DNA from 4 places in the Brenneria nigrifluens DSM 30175 genome. Region 1 is predicted to be linked to each of the others. Evidence: predicted binding sites of a transcription regulator. Region 1 holds the regulator's gene; each other region holds the start of a gene.
The links. The regulator CRP, encoded in region 1, controls carbon source genes, mostly activating them, when cyclic AMP is high. The targets are predictions, from matches to a motif close to ATGTGANNNNNNTCACAT.
Positions count from the first base shown of each region.

Region 2: the regulator CRP is predicted to act here: its motif matches at 3,312-3,329, upstream of rbsD (D-ribose pyranase).
Region 3: the regulator CRP is predicted to act here: its motif matches at 1,603-1,620, upstream of epd (erythrose-4-phosphate dehydrogenase).
Region 4: the regulator CRP is predicted to act here: its motif matches at 3,309-3,326, upstream of EH206_RS19845 (NupC/NupG family nucleoside CNT transporter).

Region 1 is NZ_CP034036.1:465,023-469,858, reverse strand. Features, by position in the region: gene EH206_RS02115 (phosphoribulokinase) at 130-999, shown strand; gene EH206_RS02110 (OsmC family protein) at 1,049-1,456, opposite strand; gene crp (cAMP-activated global transcriptional regulator CRP) at 1,773-2,405, shown strand; gene EH206_RS02100 (polysaccharide lyase) at 3,052-4,176, shown strand; gene ppiA (peptidylprolyl isomerase A) at 4,246-4,815, opposite strand.
Region 2 is NZ_CP034036.1:4,769,783-4,774,618, reverse strand. Features, by position in the region: gene kup (low affinity potassium transporter Kup) at 1-411, shown strand, start outside; gene qseC (quorum sensing histidine kinase QseC) at 441-1,790, opposite strand; gene qseB (quorum sensing response regulator transcription factor QseB) at 1,787-2,449, opposite strand; gene EH206_RS22410 (YgiW/YdeI family stress tolerance OB fold protein) at 2,674-3,078, shown strand; gene rbsD (D-ribose pyranase) at 3,414-3,833, shown strand; gene rbsA (ribose ABC transporter ATP-binding protein RbsA) at 3,841-4,836, shown strand, end outside.
Region 3 is NZ_CP034036.1:655,658-660,493, forward strand. Features, by position in the region: gene tkt (transketolase) at 1-1,398, shown strand, start outside; gene epd (erythrose-4-phosphate dehydrogenase) at 1,756-2,772, shown strand; gene pgk (phosphoglycerate kinase) at 2,845-4,008, shown strand; gene fbaA (class II fructose-bisphosphate aldolase) at 4,133-4,836, shown strand, end outside.
Region 4 is NZ_CP034036.1:4,216,123-4,220,958, forward strand. Features, by position in the region: gene EH206_RS19835 (LexA family transcriptional regulator) at 231-929, shown strand; gene EH206_RS19840 (4'-phosphopantetheinyl transferase family protein) at 1,004-1,720, opposite strand; gene EH206_RS19845 (NupC/NupG family nucleoside CNT transporter) at 1,824-3,101, opposite strand; gene EH206_RS19850 (TatD family hydrolase) at 3,417-4,226, opposite strand; gene EH206_RS19855 (CsbD family protein) at 4,335-4,523, opposite strand; gene EH206_RS19860 (DUF1328 domain-containing protein) at 4,675-4,836, opposite strand.

The sequences.
Region 1 (4,836 bases):
ATGCATCGCTATCGGCAACCGTGCTAACAATGATAAAAACCTCTTCTGCAGTCTGAAACCTTGTCTTTTTTGATGACGTTTCCCGGCAAGCCCCGCAGCAAACGTCACCATCATGGAGTGAAGCGCCTTATGTCACATCAGCATCCGATTATTGCGGTTACCGGCTCCAGCGGAGCGGGAACCACAACGACCAGCCAGGCATTCCACAAGATTTTCCAGCAGTTAAACATGCGCGCAGCCCAGCTTGAAGGAGACAGCTTCCATCGCTATACCCGCCCGGAAATGGATATGGAAATACGTAAGGCGCGGGATCTCGGGCGTCATATCAGCTATTTCGGCCCGGAGGCCAATGATTTCAGCCTGCTGGAACAGTCATTTACCGAATATGGCCGCCACGGGCGCGGTAAAACCCGTAAATACCTCCACACCTATGATGAAGCGATCCCCTACAACCAGGTGCCCGGCACGTTTACGCCGTGGGAACCGATGCCGGAACCCACCGACGTGCTGTTTTATGAAGGCCTGCATGGCGGCGTGGTGACCGATAGACACAATGTGGCGCAACACGTCGATTTGCTGGTCGGCGTAGTGCCCATCGTCAACCTGGAATGGATTCAGAAACTGATTCGCGATGTGAACGAGCGCGGGCACTCGCGCGAAGCGGTGATGGATTCGGTGGTGCGCTCCATGGAAGACTACATCACCTACATTACGCCGCAGTTTTCACGCACGCACATCAACTTCCAGCGCGTTCCCACCGTTGATACCTCCAACCCGTTCGCCGCCAAGTCGATCCCTTCGCTGGACGAAAGCTTCGTGGTGATTCATTTCCAGGGGCTGGATAATATTGACTACCCCTATCTGCTGGCCATGCTGCAGGGATCGTTTATTTCCCATATCAACACCCTGGTGGTGCCCGGCGGGAAAATGGGGCTGGCGATGGAGTTGATTATGGCGCCGCTGGTGCAGCGCCTGCTGGAAGGAAAAAAAATCGAGTAGTCCGCCGCGGCAAAACACGGCGCGGCATCAGCGGCCGATACGCCGAGGATTACCCCGTTATGCGGACTTCATGACTGTGCGTGACCTCAACGCCTTTACCCAGCATCAGCGCCACCGAGCAATAGCGCTCCGCGGAGAGCGCCACCGCCCGCTCCACCGCTTTCTCCGTCAGCCCTGTGCCCGTTACGATAAAATGCAGATTAATGTGGGTAAACAGACGCGGCGCTTCCGTTCTCCGCTCCGAGGTCAGCTTAACCTCACAGTCCGCAACGTCATGACGGCCTTTCTGCAGGATCGACACCACGTCAATCGCACTGCAGCCGCCGACCGACATCAACACCATTTCCATCGGGCTTGGCGCTTTGTCTCCCGAATCGCCGTCCATCAGCACCTGGTGACCGGACGCTGATTCGCCAAGAAATGTTAAGCCTTCAATCCACTTCACTCGAGCCTGCATGCCGCCTCCGCTAAAAATTTTTTGAAAAATTATATCCTTACTTTACAAAAACACGCTATAACCAGAGCTTCATCATGCTGAAGCGAGACAACACAAGACAGGTTCTTCAAGCTGTGCTACAAACGAAAATAGAATCTGCCTTTTCTGGACAAACTCAGATACCGGGGAGATGATGATGTCGCCAGATAGAGGCTCCAGTATATTCCCTGACATCATTCTTCCTACACGAATTTTGAATGTTTAGCAGTAATACGCCGTACAGGGAACTCTGAGCCCTGTGATTTGCGCAGTGAATTACAACAGAGGATGATAGCGAATGGTTCTCGGCAAACCGCAAACAGACCCGACTCTCGAATGGTTCCTTTCTCATTGTCACATCCACAAGTATCCATCGAAGAGCACCCTGATTCACCAGGGTGAAAAAGCAGAAACGCTTTACTACATCGTGAAAGGCTCTGTCGCAGTGCTGATCAAAGATGAAGAAGGCAAAGAAATGATTCTCTCTTATCTCAATCAGGGAGATTTTATCGGCGAACTTGGCCTGTTTGAAGAAGGTCAGGAGCGCAGCGCCTGGGTACGGGCGAAAGCGGCTTGTGAAGTTGCTGAAATTTCTTATAAAAAGTTCCGGCAGTTGATTCAGGTAAATCCCGATATTCTGATGCGCCTGTCGGCGCAGATGGCCAGCAGACTGCAGGTTACTTCAGAGAAAGTCGGTAACCTGGCGTTTCTCGACGTCACCGGCCGTATTGCTCAGACCTTACTGAACCTGGCAAAACAACCCGATGCCATGACTCACCCGGATGGCATGCAAATAAAAATCACCCGTCAGGAAATTGGGCAAATCGTTGGCTGTTCACGCGAAACCGTGGGCCGTATTCTTAAAATGCTGGAAGACCAGAACCTGATCTCCGCACATGGTAAAACGATTGTGGTTTACGGTACCCGTTAAACCATTCCGTTACCCTACAACAAAAAAGCGTGAAGCGGCCTTCACGCTTTTTTCTATCACCATCAACGCAGCTCTCGGATTTACCCGCCAGTTAATGAGCAGGGTATTTATTATTAAAATATATTATTTACTGGAAATATAAATAGTCTTATTAACAGGCTGCATTTATTATTTGTAATATCGGCCAACATAAAAAGCAGTCATGATTTATCAAGTTGTGTTTTAACATAGATCAATAAAATTGTATTTTTATTTATTTTAAGAAAACCCCTATTAATACGGATGTCGGGGGGATTTTTCAGATAAATCCACCTTATATTAATATATTGGTAAAAATAGAAACCCATGGAAACAAAAAAACCACAATTAAAATATAACTTATTGATAATTAAATGATAAATATAAAATTCATGATTTTTATTGGAAATTACCTTTTCATAAAACCCGCCTTTCCTTTCGATTATTGAAAAGACGCATTGAATTGAAGGTATTGTATTGTTTTATTTTTGTGATAACACTGATACGGATTTTTATAAAACTGAAAACCGATCTTTCATTTTCAGCGAAAAAATCCAACCTTATTACCCTGGGCATATGGAACGAGAAATGCCTTAACGAAGTTATATTCCAACAGGAGATAATCCTTATGAAATACCTACTGCCTTCAGCCGCCGCCGGGCTGTTATTTCTTGCCTGCCAACACGCGATGGCGGCCGATACCGGCGGCTATGCCACCACCGACGGCGGCAACGTTTCCGGAGCCGTCAATAAAACGGCCGGTTCAATGCAGGACATTGTCGATATCATCGCGGCCGCGCGTCTGGACTCAAGCGGTAAAAAAGTGTCAGGCGGCGCCTACCCCGTCGTCATCACCTATAACGGCAATGAAGATGACTTAATCAAGGCGGCGGAAGCCGATATCTGCGGTCAATGGAGCAAACCGGCGCGCGGCGTGGAGATCAAGGAGTTTACCAAAGGCATTACCATCCTCGGCAGCAATGGTTCCTCAACGAACTTCGGTATCTGGATCACCAAGTCGTCCAACGTCGTGGTGCGTAATATGCGCATGGGTTATATGCCCGGAGGCGCCCAGGATGGCGATGCAATCCGCATCGACGACTCGCCGAACGTCTGGATCGACCATAACGAGATCTTCGCGAAAAACCATGAGTGCGAGGGCACGCCGGACGGCGATACCACCTTTGAATCCGCCGTGGATATCAAAAAAGGGTCGACCAACGTCACCGTATCCTACAACTACATTCACGGCGTCAAAAAGGTCGGCCTAAGCGGTTCCAGCAACAGCGATACCGGACGCAACCTCACCTATCACCACAACGTCTACAGCGACGTAAACGCCCGGCTGCCGCTGCAGCGGGGCGGTCAGGTGCATGCCTACAACAACCTCTATTCCGGCGTCACCAGTTCAGGGCTGAACGTTCGTCAGAACGGCATCGCATTGATCGAAAGCAACTGGTTTGAGAATGCGAAAAACCCGGTGACATCCCGTTACGATGGCTCGAATTTCGGCACATGGGATCTGCGCAACAACAACATTACCAAACCCGCCGATTTCACCACCTACGGCATCACCTGGGACAAGGATTCCAAAGCCTACGTCAATGCCGATAGCTGGACCAGCACCGGCACATTCCCCGCACTCCCCTATAGCTACTCGCCGGTAACCGCGCAGTGCGTAAAAAATAAACTGGCGAACTATGCCGGCGTCGGCAAGAACCTTGCCGTATTGACCGCCTCAGCCTGTCAATGACGACGCGCTGATTTAATCCGGGCGAGTTGGGTAAACTCGCCCGTTTTTACACGGCCAATCAGAGAGAGATTAAGGCAGAACCTTCGCTGACTGGATAACCACGGGTTTGAGCGGCACGTTCTGATACGGGCCGACGTTTTCAGTCTGCACCTGGGAAATCTTATCCGCGACCTCCATCCCTTTTACCACCCGGCCAAAGACCGCGTAGCCAAAATCGCGCTGGCCGTGATCGAGAAAGGCGTTGTCCGCCACGTTGATAAAGAACTGACTGGTGGCGCTGTCCTTGTCGGCGGTACGCGCCATGGCGACGGTGCCGCGCAGGTTGCGCAAACCGTTATCCGCCTCGTTTTTGATCGGCGGGTTGGGCGCTTTCTGCTTCATATCATCGGTAAAGCCGCCGCCCTGGATCATAAAACCGGGGATCACGCGATGAAACGTGGTGCCGTTATAAAAGCCGTTATTCACGTACTCAATAAAGTTTTTCACCGAAACCGGGGCTTTTTGCTCATCCAATGCCAGCTCAATGTTTCCTGCCGAGGTGGTCAGCAACACATGCGTAGCGCCGGTGGCGGCAAACAGCGGGGAAAAAGCGCTAAGTGAAATCAAGGCCGCCGCGGCAACCAGAGTACGTTTGAACATGAGAATTCCTTGTGGGTAAGA
Region 2 (4,836 bases), 590 kb from region 1:
ATCCCGTTCGCCCTGTTGCACAACCTGAAACACAACAAGATATTGCACCAACGGGTGGTGCTGCTGACCATGCGTAACGAAGACGCGCCTTATGTGCTCAATGCCCGGCGGGTGACGGTGGAACAGCTTTCGCCAACCTTCTGGCGGGTTATCGCCAACTACGGCTGGCGCGAAACCCCCAACGTGGAAGAGGTGTTTCACCGCTGCTGGCAGGATGGCTTGACCTGCCAGATGATGGAAACCTCGTTTTTTATGTCCAATGAATCGCTGACGATGGGGAAACGCCCCTGGTATCTGCGCATGCGCGGCAAGCTGTTTATGATGCTCAGCCGCAATGCCCTGCGGGCGGGCGATCAGTTTGAAATCCCCCCCAACCGGTTGATTGAGCTTGGTATTCAGGTGGAGATTTAAATCGTTCAACGCGCTGGGAAAGCAGCGCGTCACCAATTTACCGCGACCTTCAGACCCCCTTCCGGCCGATTGGCGAAGGTCGCCCGCATGCCGTGCAGGCGGGCGATATTATTGACAATGGAGATGCCCAAACCGCTGCCGGACTTCTCCTGTCCCGGCGGGCGAAAAAAGCGTTCGCCGACCCGCGCCAATACCGCGTCGTCGATGCCCGGCCCCTCATCGCTAACCTGTATGCATCGCGCCGTGAGCGTCAGCGTTACCGTTCCGCCCTGGTGGCTGTAGCGAATGGCGTTATCAAGCAGATTGCGAATCAGCAGCGTCAGCAGCAACGGGTGCCCCTGGCGAACGATGGGATCTTTCGGCACCTCCAGCTTCAGTTCAATGCCTGCCGCCTGCGCTTTATGGTAATGGTCGATAACCATTTGCTGCAGCAGCGCCTGTAGTTCCACCGGCTGCCGCTCGTCGGCGAACGATTCCGAGTCAAGCCGCGACAGCGTTAACAGCTGATCCACCAGCCGCGCGGCGCGATCGATTCCCTCGTCCAGATTATTCAGGGCATGGCGGCGCACGGGTTCGTCATCGTAAGCCAACTGCGCCAATTCCGTCTGCACCTTCAGCGCGGCCAGCGGGCTGCGTAATTCATGTGCGGCGTCCGCGGTAAAGCGGCGCTCGCGCAGCAGCATCTCGCCGATGCGCACGAACAGGCTGTTAAGTTCATTCACCAGCGGGCGCACTTCCTGCGGAACGGCATGGGTATCCAGCGGGGCGTCGTCCTCCGGCGGACGCCGGCGAAGCTGCGTGGCGAGGCGTTTCAGCGGCGACAGTTCGCGGGAAACCAGCCAGAACATCAACAGCAGCATAACCGGCAGGGCAAACAGCCAGGGCAGGAGGTTGGTTTTTACCAGCCCCAGCGCCATATCCTGACGGTACTCCCACTCCTGGCCTACCACCACCACATAACGATTATCCGCCGTCGCCAGCCATACCATGCGCCACCGGTCGTTATCATCGCGCAGCCTGCCGTTGGTGAAGCCGTTTTGCGCGTAGTCGAAGATAAAATCTTTGCCGTTCTCGCCGTCGTTCAGCGCCATCCGGCCGTCGCGGGTAAAAATGGCGAAGGCCAGCGCGTCGTCCTCCTGTTCCCCGCGCCTTTCGCGCACCAGGCTTTTGGTTTTCGGCAGGGAGGGGGAATCCACCTCGATTTCATCCGGATGCATGGTGGCCAGCCGCTTGGCGAACAGCATCTGCTGGGTATCGAACAGCTCGTTGATATGCTCGCGGGTTTGATGCCACGACAGGATCCCGGCGGCGCCCCAGCAAAGCAGCGTCAGCAGAACAAAACCGGCGATCAGCCGTAAACGCAGGCTGAGGCGCGTCATGGCGCCGCTCCCAGAATATAGCCGACGCCGTGCACCGTGCGGATAAATTCGCTGCCCAGTTTTTTACGCAGGTGGTGAATATGCACTTCCACGGCGTTGCTGGAAACGTCGTCGTCCCATCCGTAGAGCTTTTCTTCCAACTGCGAACGGGTCAGCACCCGCTGGGGGTTCATCAGGAACAGCTCAAGCAGCGCCAGCTCGCGGGATTTAAGCGCCACCGGTTGATTATTGCAGGTAACGGTGCGGGAACCCGGTTCAAGGGATACCGCGCCGTGGGTCAGCGTGGGCTGTAATTGACCGTGCCGGCGGCGGATTAACGCCTGCAGGCGCGCGGCAACTTCCGCCAGAGCAAAAGGTTTGCACAGATAGTCGTCGGCGCCCGACTGCAGGCCGGCAACGCGCTGTTCCAGCGCGTCCCGCGCGGTGAGGATCAATACCGGCTCATCTTGTCCGTCCTTACGCCACTGGCGCAGGATATCCAGCCCGTCTATTTCCGGCAGACTCAAATCAAGGATCGCGGCGTCATAGGGGGCGGCTTGCAGCGCGATCAGCCCGGCTTTGCCCTGCATAAACCAGTCAACGCTAAAGCCCAGCTTAATCAGTCCGGCCTTGATGCCGTCGCCAATCAGACGATCGTCTTCTATCAACAGTATTCTCATCACCGCCCACCCTATTTGTATACAATGATGTTATACGGTTTAACGCGCCGGATTGACAACCGGAAAAACCATAAACGGGTGGTGATCCACAGGATTAATAAATATAAGAGAAACTGAACTATACTTAAGATTCTGTTAAGAACATTTTGTTTAACTCGTCGCGTCAGACAAACAACGCGCAGTTTTACTGCACGACGACAAGAGATAAATAAGGAAAAGATGCTATGAAAAAGACAGCCGCTGTATTTGCTATCGCTGCGTTATGTTCCGCGCCGGTTTTCGCCGCCCAAAGCGGCGGAGGATTTTTGGACCCGAACGCCAAAACGACGCAACATCAGCCTGCCCAGGGCGGGTTTTCAAACCCTAACGGCAGCGTAACCACGGTAGCAAAAGCGAAAGATCTGAAAGATGACAGCTGGGTGACGCTGCGCGGCAACATCGAGCAGCGCGTCGGCGATGAGGATTATCTGTTCCGAGACGAGACGGGCACCATCACGGTTGAAATCGATGATAAATACTGGAACGGACAGACCATATCGCCGCAGGACAAAGTTGAACTGCAAGGCGAGCTCGACAAGGGCTTTAACTCGGCCGAGCTGGATGTCAAACAGGTGAAGAAAATCCAGTAATCGCCCGCTGATGCCCATCGTTTAAAAATCGGCAAACGGGGGATAAGGGAACCCATTCCCTGTTTCCCCTGATGCTTCGCCAACGCTTTCCATTTGATGCAACCTTTTCAGATTATTGACAAATTTCGTTATTAAGGAGAGCGTGGCGAGGGGCCGAGTATCTCAAGCTTACAGACTACTCTATAAATAATCTCGTCCGGCATTCGCCGTTTTATTTTCCCGCCAACGAAACGTTTCGATAACGATCACATTTTTGTAATCTTCTCTTTGCCTTTCCGCGTTATCTCTTTCTACAATCATCACCAGCGAAACGTTTCGCTGGCGAGATAAAGAACATGAAAAAAGCGGTATTACTACATTCTGAGGTTTCTGCGCTTATTTCCCGGCTGGGGCATACCGATCGGCTGGTTATCGGCGACGCCGGTTTACCTATCCCCGATACCACTACCCGTATCGATCTGGCGTTAACCCACAACGTGCCGACTTTTTTACAGGTGGTTGCGGCGGTAACCAGCGAGATGCAGGTCGAAGCGGCGATCCTGGCGCAGGAAATTATCGAAAAAAATCCACAACTTCATAAAGCGTTACTTGATCAGTTGAAACAACTTGAGCTGAACCAGGGAAACTCCATTGAAGTGCATTATGTCAGTCATGAAGATTTTAAGATCCAAAGCGGAAAAAGCCGGGCGGTCATTCGCAGCGGGGAATGTTCCCCGTATGCCAATGTCATCCTTTGCGCCGGCGTAACGTTCTGAGGAATCGATGCAACCTTTACTGCAACTGCAAGGAATCAATAAGGCGTTTCCCGGCGTTAAGGCGCTTTCCGGCGCCGCATTGAACGTTTACCCGGGGAAAGTCATGGCGCTGGTGGGGGAGAATGGCGCCGGCAAGTCCACCATGATGAAGGTGTTGACCGGCATCTATAACAAAGACGCCGGCAGCGTGCGTTTTCTGGGAAACGAAGTGGATTTCAGCGGTCCCAAAGCCTCCCAGGAAGCGGGGATCGGCATTATCCATCAGGAGCTTAACCTGATCCCCCAACTGACGATCGCGGAAAACATCTTTCTCGGCCGTGAATTTACCAACCGTTTTGGCCGCATCGACTGGAAAAAGATGTATCAGGAAGCGGACAAACTGCTGAAGCGGCTTAATCTGCGCTATGACAGCCGGCGCACGGTGGCGGAACTGTCGATTGGCGATCAGCAAATGGTGGAAATCGCCAAGGTGCTGAGCTTTGAATCGAAAGTCATCATTATGGATGAACCCACCGATGCTTTGACCGATACCGAAACCGCGTCGTTATTCAGCGTAATTAAAGAGCTACAGGCCGAGGGGCGCGGCATTGTCTATATTTCCCACCGTCTGAAAGAAATTTTCGAAATATGCGACGACGTCACCGTGTTCCGCGACGGTCAGTTTATCGGCGAACGCACGGTCAGTGAGCTGCAGGAAGAACGGCTGATTGAAATGATGGTGGGGCGCAAGCTTGAAGAGCAATATCCGCGCCTGAACCAGGCGCCGGGAGCGGTTCGCCTGCTGGTGAAAAATCTTTCCGGGCCGGGCGTGGATGACGTCAGCTTTACCGTACGCAAAGGGGAAATTCTTGGCGTGGCGGGGCTGATGGGCGCCGGACGCACCGAGTTGATGAAGATCCTTTACGGCGCGCTGCCGCGCACGGCGGGCTACGTGGCGCTGGACGGCCGCGAAGTGGTAACCCGCAGGCCGCAGGATGGCCTGGCGAACGGCATTGTTTATATT
Region 3 (4,836 bases), 190 kb from region 1:
GACACCGCCGCGCGTTTTGAGTCTTACGGCTGGCATGTGGTACGCGGCGTGGACGGACACGATGCGGACGCCGTCAAGCGCGCTATCAGCGAGGCCCGGCTGGTGACCGACAAGCCGTCGCTGCTGATGTGTAAAACCGTGATTGGTTTCGGTTCGCCGAACAAGGCCGGCACGCACGATTCCCACGGCGCGCCGCTGGGCGACGGCGAGGTCGCCGCGTCTCGCGAACAGCTGGGATGGAAGTACCCGCCGTTTGACATTCCCGCGGAGATTTACGCCGAGTGGGATGCGAAAGCCGCCGGTCAGCGCAAAGAAGCCGCCTGGGATGAGCTCTTTGCCGCCTATGCCAGCGCTTACCCGGAACTGGCCGCGGAATTCAAGCGCCGTACCGACGGCGCCCTGCCGGATAACTGGCAGGCCGACGCGCAGAAATTCATTGAGCAGTTGCAGGCGACCCCGGCGAAGATCGCCAGCCGTAAAGCCTCGCAGAACGCGCTGGAAGCCTACGGTAAACTGCTGCCGGAATTCCTCGGCGGTTCCGCCGATCTGGCGCCGAGCAACCTGACCATCTGGTCCGGCTCCAAATCGCTGGATAAAGACCATGCGGGCAACTATATCCACTACGGCGTGCGTGAATTCGGCATGACGGCGATTGCCAACGGTATCGCGCTGCACGACGGCTTTATTCCCTATACCGCCACGTTCCTGATGTTTGTGGAATACGCCCGTAATGCGGTGCGTATGGCGGCGCTGATGAAAATCCGCAGCATTTACGTTTATACCCATGACTCCATCGGCCTTGGCGAAGACGGCCCGACGCACCAGCCCGTGGAGCAGTTGGCCAGCCTGCGGGTGACGCCCAACCTGAGCGCCTGGCGTCCGGCGGATCAGGTGGAAACCGCGGTGGCGTGGAAATATGCCATTGAGCGCCAGGACGGTCCGACGGCGTTGATACTGTCGCGTCAGAATCTGGCTCAGCAGGAGCGTACCGCCCAGCAGCTGGCCGATGTGGCGAAAGGCGCCTATGTGTTGAAAGACAGCGGCGGCCAGCCGGACGTGATCCTGATTGCCACCGGTTCCGAAGTCGAACTGGCGGTGGGCGCCTATGACAAACTGACGGCGGAAGGGCGCAAGGTGCGCGTGGTATCGATGCCTTCCACCGACGCGTTCGACAAGCAGGATGCGGCCTACCGTGAAGCGGTGCTGCCGCAGGCGGTGACGGCGCGCGTGGCGATCGAAGCGGGCATTGCGGACTACTGGTACAAGTATGTCGGCCTGAACGGCGCGATTGTCGGGATGACGAGCTTCGGCGAGTCCGCTCCGGCGGAGCTGCTGTTTGAAGAGTTCGGTTTCACCGTGGATAACGTGGTGACGAAGGCTAAGGCGTTGTTGCAGTAAATTCCGCACCGGGCGATAGCCGCCATCTGGGCCGCCAGAGCGATCTGGCGGCTTTTTGCTGGTTGTTTCGTTTCTGCCGCTCCACCACCTTCCAGCCCGCCGTTTGCCAGGTAGAAATATGACGTGCGTCACTCTTCTGGCACCCGCCTAGTGAGAATATTTCTTTTGCAGGCTAATTCGTTTATGCTAGCTGAAGCGTTTCAGTTGTGATGTTGGTTGCATTTTATCAGCCGCTATCGGGCCATCTTCCAGAGGGAAGCGGCGCGGAGGGTCAGGAAGCACAAGAAGCGGTTTATTCCTTGTGGCGTACTGACTATCCTATGAGCTTGACGCGACCACCAAAACACAGGAAGTTCCATGACGATCCGTATTGCGATAAACGGTTTTGGCCGAATTGGCCGCAATGTTCTGCGTGCGCTGTACGAGTCGGGCCGCCGGGCGGAAATTGCGGTGGTAGCCATCAACGAACTGGCAAGCGCAGAGGGGATCGCCCACCTGCTCAAGTATGACTCCAGCCACGGACGTTTCTCCTGGGATGTTCGTCAGGAATGCGATCAACTGTATGTCGGAGAGGATTGTATCCGACTGTTGCATCAGGCCGATATCCAGCAGTTGCCCTGGCGTGAGCTCGGCGTTGACGTGGTGCTGGATTGCAGCGGGGTATATGGCAGCCGTGAAGACGGCGAAGCGCATCTGGCCGCGGGGGCGAAGAAGGTGCTTTTTTCGCACCCTGGAACGCCCGATCTGGATGCCACCGTGGTGTTCGGCGTCAATCATCAGAATTTACAAGCCGAACACCGTATCGTGTCGAATGCATCCTGCACCACCAACTGTATTATTCCCATTATTAAACTGTTGGATGACGCGTTTGGTATTGAAAATGGCACGGTAACGACGATCCACTCGTCGATGAACGATCAGCCGGTGATTGACGCCTATCATCACGATCTGCGGCGTACCCGCGCCGCCAGCCAGTCCATTATTCCGGTGGATACCAAACTGGCGGTGGGGATAACGCGGATTTTCCCGCAGTTCGTCGATCGTTTTGAGGCGATATCCGTTCGGGTGCCGACGATTAACGTCACGGCGATCGATTTAAGCGTTAGCGTAAAAAAAGCGGTAAATGTTAATGAAATCAACGTACTATTTCAAGAATCAGCGCATGGGGCATTTCGTGGTATAGTTGATTATACCGAATTGCCGTTGGTTTCGGCCGATTTTAACCACGATCCCCACAGTGCCATCGTTGATGGCACGCAGACGCGGGTCAGTGGTCAGCATCTGATTAAAACGCTGGTCTGGTGCGATAACGAATGGGGTTTTGCCAACCGGATGTTGGATACAACCCGGGCGATGGCGACCTGCGGTTTCTAGTACGAGGGTATTGGTCGGCGATCGATACCTCGCTCAAGCAACTTTAAAAGAGAATCAACAAGAGGATTCACCATGTCTGTAATTAAGATGACCGATCTGGATCTGGCCGGCAAACGTGTACTGATCCGCTCGGATCTGAACGTGCCGGTAAAAGAGGGTAAAGTGACGTCTGATGCGCGTATCCGCGCTTCTCTGCCGACCATCGAAAGCGCGCTGAAACAGGGCGCCCGCGTGATGGTGACTTCCCACCTGGGACGTCCGACCGAAGGAGAATACAACGAAGAGTTTTCTCTGCAGCCGGTGGTCGATTACCTGAAAGAGAAATTGTCTTCCCCGGTTCGTCTGGCAAAAGATTATCTCGATGGCGTAGACGTTGCGGAAGGCGAGCTGGTCGTTCTGGAAAACGTACGCTTCAACAAAGGTGAGAAGAAAGACGACGAAGTGTTGGCCAAAAAATATGCCGCGCTGTGCGATGTATTTGTGATGGACGCTTTCGGCACCGCGCACCGCGCTCAGGCTTCCACCCACGGCGTGGGTAAATTCGCCCCCGTCGCCTGCGCCGGCCCGCTGCTGTCAAATGAACTGGAAGCATTGGGTAAGGCGCTGGGTAACCCGGCGCGTCCGATGGTGGCCATCGTCGGCGGTTCAAAAGTTTCCACCAAGCTGACCGTGCTTGACTCCCTGTCCAAAATCGCCGACCAACTGATTGTCGGCGGCGGTATTGCCAATACCTTCGTTGCGGCCCAGGGTCATAACGTGGGTAAATCCCTGTACGAAGCGGACCTGATCCCCGAAGCGAAAAAACTGCTGGAAACCTGTGATATTCCGGTGCCGAGCGATGTCCGCGTAGCGACGGAATTCTCCGAAACCGCCGCGGCCACTCTGAAATCCGTCACCGCGATTAAAGACGATGAACAGATTCTGGACCTGGGCGACGTTTCCGCCGAACGTCTGGCGGACATTCTGAAAAACGCCAAAACCATTCTGTGGAATGGCCCGGTAGGCGTATTTGAATTCCCGAATTTCCGTAAAGGCACCGAGATTGTCGCCAGAGCCATTGCCGAAAGCGATGCGTTTTCCATCGCCGGCGGCGGCGACACGCTGGCGGCGATCGACCTGTTTGGTATTGCCGATAAAATTTCCTATATTTCTACCGGCGGCGGCGCTTTCCTGGAGTTCGTCGAAGGGAAAAAACTGCCAGCGGTTGTTATGCTGGAAGAACGTGCGAAACAGTAACGCTTTAGGTTGAGCTCGGTTCACTGCCTCAACCCTGGTCGTCCCGTCAGTGGTGTCGGGACGGCTATCGATTTAACGATAGATTTTTTTAACCCCCCACGGCCAACGAAACGGGACGCGTAACATGTCTAAAATTTTTGATTTCGTAAAACCTGGTGTCATCACTGGTGATGATGTTCAGAAAGTTTTCGCAGTAGCGAAAGAAAACAAATTCGCCCTGCCGGCAGTAAACTGCGTCGGCACCGACTCAATTAATGCCGTGCTGGAAGCCGCAGCCAAAGTACGCGCGCCGGTGATCGTTCAATTCTCTAACGGCGGTGCGGCATTTATCGCGGGTAAAGGCCTGAAGGCGGAAGGCCAGCAGGCGGCTATCCTGGGTGCGATTTCCGGCGCGCACCACGTGCATCAGCTGGCGGAACACTACGGCGTGCCGGTTATTCTGCACACCGACCACTGCGCCAAAAAATTGCTGCCGTGGCTGGACGGGCTGCTGGATGCCGGTGAAAAACATTTTGCCGCCACCGGTAAGCCGCTGTTCTCTTCCCACATGATCGATCTGTCTGAAGAGTCTCTGGAAGAAAATATTGAAATCTCCAGCAAATATCTGGTTCGCATGGCGAAACTGGGTATGACGCTGGAGATTGAACTCGGCTGTACCGGCGGTGAAGAAGACGGCGTGGACAACAGCCATCTGGATAACTCCGCGCTGTACACTCAGCCGGAAGACGTGGCTTATGCCTATGAAAAACTGAGTGCCATCAGCCCGCGCTTCACTATCGCCGCGTCATTCGGCAACGTGCACGGCGTTTACAAGCCGGGCAACGTTCA
Region 4 (4,836 bases), 1.1 Mb from region 1:
GGACGTAGTGTCGGTTTACGTTCCATAAGGTCTTTCCTTTCGATCTTACCGTTAAATTATGTCGCACGGCCGCGGTACGCGGCCATCCCGTCACTGTTCCCTGCTGCTCTGGAAGTCAAAATTCAGTCATTTTTTTGTTGATTTTATTATCTGTAAAGCAGACTATAGTCAACTGAAATCAACAATACAACGAATAAATCCACACAGTGTTTATTTTTAAGTTGGTGAAAATGACAGAGCTAACCGAGCGCCTGCGCTATCTGATGCGCGAAGAGGGAATGAAGCAAAAGGATTTGGCCGAAATCGTGGGTACCTCACCCCAGACAGTGAATAACTGGTTGAAACGTGGAACGCTGAGCCGTGAATCCGCTCAGGCCATCAATGAAAAAACGGGTTATTCACTGGACTGGTTGCTCAACGGCATTGGCCAGCCGAAACCGGAAAGCAGTAATTTCAAGGCCTCCCGCCTGCATGTTACCGAGTGGGAGAGCATTGATAATGATGATGACGAATTTGTGGAGGTTCCATTGTTGGGTGTCAGGCTATCGGCCGGAGGGGGCGCATATGATATTGATGAAGACGAAGTGTACGCTCTTCCCTTTCGCGCCCATACGTTAAGACGGCTTGGTATTCAGGTGGAAGATACCCGCGTGGTTACCGTGATGGGCGACAGTATGGAGCCCAAGCTGTCGGACGGCGATAAAGTCGCCGTCAACCTGTCGGACAGGCAAATCCGCGATGGCAAAATGTACGCCATCCGCATGGGTGAACTGCAACGCGTCAAGGCGCTGATCAAGCGGCCGGATGGCAGCATCATCGTGCGTTCTTACAACCCGCTCTATGAAGACGAGGTGGTGACCAAGAAGCAGATCATCAACGGCGAACTGGCCGTTATTGGCCGCGTGTGGTGGGTATCCGCGCTGGTGTAAGTCCCCCCCGCAAGAGAAAGGCCGTGTCGGAACATGCCGTACCGCCTGCCGCCGTTCGTTTTTGCGCCCCCCTTTTAACAGCACAGAAAGGTCGTTACATCGTGCTCTCTTTTCAGGTAGGTCCCACGGAAACGGCGCCCCGCATAGCACTGCGGCGTTAAATCGGTCAGTAGCTCCAGCTCAAAGGCCTGGCTGACGCTATCCAGCGCGACCATTCTTGCATCCACAAAATCGAAATAGCGCTTAACCTGCGGATACAACGCCTTAAACAGACTCTCTTTAGCGGAAAAACTTAACGTCAACAAACAGCGAAACTCATCAGCCTGGGCGCGTAGCCAGTGATACTCATCTTCGTCCACAATGCCCGGCCACAGCGACTCGGCGCGTTTCGCCGACATAAACGTCTCGATATCCACCCCAACGCCGGAAAGCTCGGGACTGCGGATATGCGCGGCACACAATACGCTATCCGTATTATGACTTAAGGAGCCGGCGATATTTTCCGGCCATTGCGGTGACCGATCCTTAGCGCTGGACAGAACAAAATTCGGGTGCCCCAGCTTGACCAGCACCTGTTTAGCCAAACAGCGGCCGGCCAGAAACTCGGCGCGCCGTTTCGGCACGGAACGCGCCAGCTCATCAGAAAATGGCATATCAGCCGCGGTAAACAGCTCGTCGGTATAAGCTGATAAACGGAAATGACTGCGGGCGCAAAAACCAGGATAAATGGCGCCATCCTTTGCCTGCGGGAACGTTATCCATTCAACATCATCAATAAAAACAGAAAGCATGTCACTTTACTCTTGAAGGAGAATTACTCCCCGGGCGATCCAGCACCTTAACCATCCATGAATGATGGGCGACTCCCGCCCATCATCACTTAACCAAGCACCGTTACAATGCTAAAAAAAACCCTGCGATGCTGGCACTCATCAGGTTGGAAAGCGTACCCGCGGTTACCGCTTTCAAACCAAACCTGGCAATATCCTGACGCCGGTTCGGCGCCATACTGCCCAATCCTCCAATAAGGATAGCTATCGATGACAGGTTAGCAAACCCACAAAGTGCGAATGAAATAATCGCCTTGGTTTGATCGGATAACACCTGCAAGCCGGCGGCGGCGACCACGTCGTCCGCTTTCAGATATTCGCTGAAGTTCATGTAGGCGACAAACTCGTTGACGATCAGCTTCTGGCCGATAAATGAGCCGGCCTGCACCGCTTCATCCCAGGGCACGCCGATCAAAAACGCGACGGGCGCAAACAGCCAGCCTAAAATCAGCTCCAGCGACAGCTGCGGGTAGTTAAACCAACCGCCGACGCCGCCGAGAATACCGTTAAGCAAGGCGATCAAAGCGATAAACGCCAGCAGCATGGCGCCCACGTTCAGCGCCAGCTGCATACCGGAAGCCGCCCCGCTGGCAGCGGCGTCGATAACGTTGGCCGGTTTGTCTTCCGCATCGACAAACCCGCTGATTTCATCGCGGTCATGGGTATTCTCGGTTTCCGGCACCATCAGTTTCGCAAACAACAGACCGCCGGGAGCCGCCATAAAGGAAGCCGCGATCAGGTATTCCAACGGCACCCCCATCTGCGCATAGCCAGCCATGACGGAACCGGCGATGGATGCCAGACCGCCGCACATCACGGCGAATAATTCCGACTGGGTCATATTGGCGATATACGGACGAACCACCAAGGGCGCCTCCGTCTGACCGACGAAAATATTCGCCGTGGCGGAAAGTGATTCGGTGCGCGACGTACCCAGCAATTTCTGTAGCCCGCCGCCAAGCAGCCGAATCACCCATTGCATCACGCCCATGTAATAGAGCACGGCGATAAGCGATGAGAAGAAAACGATAATAGGCAGTACGCGAAGCGCAAAAACAAATCCGCCGCCGCCAAATACTTCGAACATTTTGTCAGAAACCAGGCCGCCGAACATAAAAGATACGCCCTGATTGCCATAGGAAATGACGTTCGCCACCCCTTCCGTCATGCCGCCCAGCACCCGGCGTCCTAACGGAACATATAACACCAATGCGCCAATACCGATCTGAAGAAGGAAAGCGCCCAGTACCGTGCGCAGACTGATGGCTTTCCGATTGCTGGAAAGCAGGACTGCAAATAATACCAGTGCCGCCATGCCGATGAGACTCATAAAGAGTTGCATGTGAAGTTCCCTTTAGCGCGAGATAACAATAATTTTTTGCCGACCAAAAACGGTGATTACCATCAATCGCCATAAAAACAAGCAACCGATAGCCCGACAAGACCGGAAACGGCCTCTATCGGTGGAGCCGATTATAAAGGCAGGATCTGAACAGAGGCCAATTTATGTCACAAATTCATACAACACCGAACAACCGAAAACATATAATAGTGATCTTCATCACATTTTTATCACTATTATAAGAATTAACGTTGGCTATTTCGCAATGCGTAGTGACAGAAAGCGTCTTGAAAACAATTAGCAGGCCGAACTGCGCTACCTGTGCGGCGGCAATGCGAACAGTCGGCAGGTGTTGTGATACATCGCGGCCGCGATATCAACGGCGGGTTCGGGCCTTAACCGGCACAGCGACTGAAAAACCTGGTTTATCCGCTCCGGGCGGTTTGGTTCTCCCTGGTAGCCGCAAACCGGCATATCCGGCGCATCGGTTTCCAGCAACAAACTGGCGAGGGGCAAACGGGCGATCGCCTGACGCGTCTTGTTGGCCCGCGGATAGGTAATGGTGCCGCCGACGCCGATATAATAGCCGAGGCGGATAAAAGCCTGCGCCTGTTCCAGGCTGCCGGAAAAACCGTGGATCACGCCGGTGCGCGGCACCTCGCTACGGCGCAATAATTGCGCCAGCCGATCGTGGCTGCGCCGCGAGTGCAGAATAACCGGAAGATCGTAGCGCTGCGCCAGCTTAAGCTGAGCGCCAAGCAGCGCGCACTGCCGCTCAAACTGCGGCTCCGGCATATACAGATCCAGCCCAATCTCTCCCACGGCCGTCAGCCTGGCCGGACTTTGCCGCAGGCGGTCTTCCAGCAGCTCCAGGTCTGCGTCGCGGTGATCGGCAATATACAGCGGATGCAACCCAAGGGCGGCATAGAGGGGCGGATGGTTAGCGGCCAACGCCAGCACGCGTTCAAAGTAGCGCGCCGCAACGGCAGGAATAATAATACGTTCGACACCCGCTTCTGCAGCCAGACGCAGGCTTGTCAGCTCACGATCGCTAAACGGCGGAAAATCGAAATGGCAGTGGGTATCAATAAAATGATGAGGTATGGCGGGGGGTGCGGTAAGCATAGGCTCAAGCGCCATAAACTTGACAGGGATAATCGATCTGTCGCGGCACATCCTTCGCTGCCGCCAGCAAACCGGCAACAAAAATACGCGTTTCCAAGCTATTTACCCTCAGTGTAAAACCGTCTTCTCCGAGGATACCTTTTCGTGCTCTTTTCCGTAACCTTCTTGCAGTACGCCGGATAAATAACCGTGGTTTCCTTCCAGCCAGGCGCAGTCACTGTCAAACCATTCGGCCCATAGGGACCAGAAATTCCCTTTCCACTGTTTCCATTTGCCAACAGCGATGTCACTATTCATCATACCCCTCCTGATAAACGTTCGAAGTTAAGCAAATACCATCAACACAGTATGCCGGATAAATATGACAGCCACATGGTGTGACCGTCCTATTTTCAGCCTTTGGCGTTATTTATCTTACCACCAGCGCCTGAGGTTATCAGGAATCTGGCTACGGTCGTTTTCGACCGGCGAACAGACTCACCAGGAACAGAATAATCCCGACAACAAAGACGATTTTAGCCGCTCCCGCTGCCGTCCCTGCCAAGCCACCAAACCCCAGTGCCGCGGCAATCAACGCAATCACTAAAAAGATAATACCCCAACGAAACAT